2 regions of the Limnomicrobium aquaticum genome follow, and region 2 is predicted to be linked to the other one. Evidence: predicted binding sites of a transcription regulator. Region 2 holds the regulator's gene; the other holds the start of a gene.
The links. The regulator HrcA, encoded in region 2, represses chaperone genes, less so after heat shock. The targets are predictions, from matches to a motif close to GTTAGCACTCNCNNNNNGNGAGTGCTAAC.
Positions count from the first base shown of each region.

Region 1 (2,201 bases), on a different contig from region 2:
AGCGTAACGTTTTCGAGCTTGATGCCGAGGTCTTCGGAGATGACAGTGCCGCCCGTCAGGATGGCGATGTCTTCCAGCATGGCCTTGCGGCGGTCGCCGAAGCCCGGAGCCTTGACGGCAGCGATCTTGAGGCCGCCACGCAGCTTGTTGACGACGAGGGTCGCAAGCGCTTCGCCTTCGACGTCTTCAGCGATGATGAGGAGCGGCTTGCCGGTCTGCACAACGGCTTCGAGAACCGGGAGCATCGCCTGCAGGTTCGAGAGCTTCTTCTCGTGGAGGAGAATGAAGACGTCTTCGAGGTCAGCGACCATCTTTTCCGGGTTGGTCACGAAGTAGGGCGACAGGTAGCCGCGGTCGAACTGCATGCCTTCGACGACTTCGAGTTCGGTTTCGGCGGTCTTGGCTTCTTCGACCGTGATGACGCCTTCGTTGCCAACGCGCTGCATGGCTTCCGCGATGTCGCGGCCAACCTGTGCGTCGCCGTTTGCAGAGATCGTGCCGACCTGTGCGACTTCTTCCGACGTGTTGATCTTCTTGGCCTTGGCCTGGAGATCCTTCACGACTTCGGACACGGCGAGGTCGATACCGCGCTTCAGGTCCATCGGGTTCATGCCGGCAGCAACAGCCTTCTGGCCTTCGCGAACGATCGCCTGGGCCAGAACGGTTGCGGTCGTGGTGCCGTCGCCGGCGATGTCGTTGGTCTTCGAAGCAACTTCGCGGACCATCTGGGCGCCCATGTTTTCGAACTTGTCTTCGAGTTCGATTTCCTTGGCGACCGATACACCGTCCTTGGTGATGCGCGGAGCGCCGAAGGACTTGTCGATAACAACGTTACGACCCTTCGGGCCGAGCGTGACCTTTACGGCATCGGCGAGGATGTCGACGCCGCGCAGCATCTTCTCGCGTGCAGAGCGGCCGAATTTGACTTCTTTAGCAGCCATTTGAAAAACTCCCGGGGCGCTTGCCCCATTTCAAGACTTCTGGAAAGGGTGACGAAAGGCGCCGGCGATCAGCCGATAACGCCCATGATGTCGGCTTCCTTCATGATCAGAAGGTCTTCGCCGTTCACCTTGACTTCAGTGCCGGACCACTTGCCGAACAGAACGCGGTCGCCGACCTTGACGTCGAGAGCGACAACTTCGCCATTGTCCTTGCGGGCGCCCGAACCGACGGCGACGATTTCGCCTTCAGCCGGCTTTTCCTTGGCGGTGTCCGGAATGATGATGCCGCCACGGGTCTTTTCTTCAGATTCGACGCGACGAACAACGACGCGGTCGTGAAGCGGACGGAAAGAGATGCTTGCCATTCTTGAATCCTCGATCAAATGACAGAGAAGGTGTGTTACCTACCCGAATGTTATTAGCACTCGCACTCGGCGAGTGCTAGCGAGGGAGAAATAGGAAAGGGCCGTCCTTGAGTCAAGAACGGCCCATCCGAAATTTTCGCGAATTTTTGATGAAGGTTAAAGGCCGGGCAACCGGGGCTGCGGCCTATTTCTTCTCGATAGAAACGCCCTGTTCGCCGATCTTCAGCTGAACGGTGTCCTCTTTCTGCTTCTCGTTATAGATATAGGCACTCATGCCCACAACGACGACGACAAGCGCGCCAACGATCACGTAGAGGAAGCTGTTTCTGTTCTGCAAGGGCAATGTCCTTATGAAACGGGTTGAACTCGATGGCTCGTAAATGAACGAAACGAACTTTTGTTCCCCGATGTTTCGCGCTGCAGCGATAGGCCCTTGCCAAGTCTTCGCCGGTTTGCGATTTGACCGGGTGAGAATATTTGAGGTTTTGACGAATGGCCGAACGGATTGGCGGACTTGCGGACATTTCCGCCCGGTATGATGTGATCCTGTGCGATGTATGGGGCGTTCTTCATAATGGCATCGACCCGTTTCCCTTCGCAGGCATGGCGCTGAGCGCGGCCCGAGGGGCGGGGGCAATGGTCGTTCTGGTCACGAATTCCCCGCGTCCGCGACCCGGTGTCGAAACACAGCTTGGCGCCATCGGCGTGCTCGATACGGCCTATGACAGCATTATCACCTCGGGCGACGTGACCCGCCGCCTGATTGCCGAGGGCCCGCGCAAGGTCTTTCTGCTGGGCCCCGAGCGCGACCTGCCGCTTCTTGACGGGCTGGACATCGAGCGCGTCGGCGAGGCCGAGGCCGAAAGCATCGTCTGCACCGGCTTCTTCGATGACG
Region 1 covers NZ_JBEPMB010000006.1:220,378-222,578, reverse strand. The annotation lists gene groL (chaperonin GroEL) at 1-941, opposite strand, end outside; gene groES (co-chaperone GroES) at 1,010-1,306, opposite strand; gene ABID16_RS17940 (hypothetical protein) at 1,491-1,643, opposite strand; gene ABID16_RS17935 (TIGR01459 family HAD-type hydrolase) at 1,799-2,201, shown strand, end outside.
Region 1: the regulator HrcA is predicted to act here: its motif matches at 1,359-1,387, upstream of groES (co-chaperone GroES).

Region 2 (2,201 bases):
GAAATTGCCGCGACATGGTCCTTCAGCACGCGATCCATCTTGATCATGCCGCGCGTTTCCATCCATTTCAGGCAGTCGCGCAGCGCGATCCAGCCGCCGGTGATCGAGGCCGTGCGTGTGCCGCCATCCGCCTGGATCACGTCGCAGTCGACGGTGATCTGGCGTTCGCCGAGCGCTTCGAGATCGACCACGGCACGCAGCGAGCGGCCGATGAGGCGCTGGATCTCCAGCGTGCGTCCGCCCTGCTTGCCGCTGGCGGCTTCGCGCTTCATGCGATCGCCGGTGGCGCGCGGCAGCATGCCGTATTCGGCCGTTACCCAGCCCTTGCCGGAATTCCTCAACCACGGCGGCGTCTTGTCTTCAAGGCTGGCCGTGCACAGAACATGCGTATCGCCGAACTTGACGAGGCAGGAACCTTCGGCGTGCTTGGATACACCGCGCTCAAACGTCACCTTGCGCATCTGGTCGGTCTTGCGTCCGGAAGGCCTCATGGATGTCTCCTTGATTGTTTTGCGCTCTTCTAAGACCCGAACCCGCCATTTGCAAAGAAAAACGGCGCTCCGGTTTTCAAATCCTGTTTGCGCAGACGCCGTCGATGTTTATATTTCAACACCAAGGACTGGTGGAGAGCATGCAGGGCACATGATCGGTTGGGATAGACGGATCGGTCAGACGCTGGATACGGGCCGCACGCTGGATGAGCGCTCGGGCGAGATTTTCCGGCGCATTGTGGAAACCTATCTGCAGAACGGCGAGCCGCTTGGCTCGCGCAATCTCTCGCGCCTTCTGCCCATGTCGCTCTCGCCCGCCTCCGTGCGCAACGTGATGAGCGATCTGGAGGAACTGGGCCTCATCTATTCGCCGCACATCAGCGCCGGCCGCCTGCCGACACAGCTGGGGCTGCGCTTCTTCGTCGATGCCTTCATGCAGGTCGGCGATTTGTCGCCGGAAGAACGGACCTCCATCGAGGCGCAGATGCGCTCTGCCGAGCGAGGCCCGCAGGCAGACAATCTGTTGAGCGAGGCAAGCCGCATGCTCTCCGGCATGTCGCGCGGCGCGGGCCTGGTGGTCACCACGAAGAACGATCCGGTTCTCCGCCATGTCGAATTCGTCCGGCTGGGGCCAACCAAGGCGCTTGCCGTTCTGGTTGGCGAGCATGACGAGGTTGAAAACCGTATCATTGAATTGCCTGCGGGTACCACGAGTTCGCAACTTACCGAAGCGGCCAATTTCCTGAATGCGCATGTTTCTGGCTACACGCTGGCGGAAATCCGCAATCAGACAGAGGTCATTCGTAAAACGATTCAGACCGAGCTCGATACGCTGTCGCAGGATCTCGTCGAGCGCGGTCTCGCCGTCTGGTCCGGCACGAGCGAGCTTGACCAGACATCGCGGCTCATCGTGCGCGGACAATCCAACCTCATCGAAGGGCTCGACGACCAGGCCGATATCGATCGCCTGCGCATGCTCTTCGATGATCTGGAGCGCAAGGAAAGTCTGATCGACCTTCTGAACCTCGCCGAAACGGGGCCGGGGGTGCGCATCTTCATCGGCTCGGAAAACAAGCTCTTCTCGCTTTCCGGCTCCTCGCTGATCGTCGCGCCCTATCGTGACAGCGAGCAGAAGATCGTCGGCGCGGTGGGTGTGATCGGCCCGACCCGGCTCAACTATGCGCGCATCGTCCCGATGGTAGACTACACGGCGCAACTGATTTCCAAGCTGAGTTCGCCCGGCTGACATCGAACAAACAGTCCGATTGTCAACAAGTCGGCTTTGAAGCCTTGATTTTTCGAGCCTGAACATCGATATCGGGCGCAACCCCCAAAACGCGATAAGCAAACTATCATCTGGAGACCGTCATGACCGACGACACGAAGAAGAACGGACCTGACGAAGCGGCAACGGAACTCGGCGCAGACGCCGAAGCCGTGATTACCGAGGCCGCTGAGGCTGAAGCAAAAGCTGCCGAACAGGAGCCGGATCCGATCGAATTCCTCAAGGCGGAAAACGCCGATCTGCGCGACCGCTATCTGCGTCTCGCCGCTGAAATGGACAACCTGCGCCGTCGCACCGAGCGCGATGTCAAGGACGCCAAGTCTTACGCGATCGCGAGCTTCGCCCGCGACATGCTCGGTGTCTCCGACAACCTGCGTCGCGCGCTGGATGCCATCCCGGCTGAAGCCAAGGAAGCAGGCGAAGCA
Region 2 covers NZ_JBEPMB010000002.1:283,105-285,305, forward strand. The annotation lists gene rph (ribonuclease PH) at 1-491, opposite strand, end outside; gene hrcA (heat-inducible transcriptional repressor HrcA) at 643-1,737, shown strand; gene grpE (nucleotide exchange factor GrpE) at 1,860-2,201, shown strand, end outside.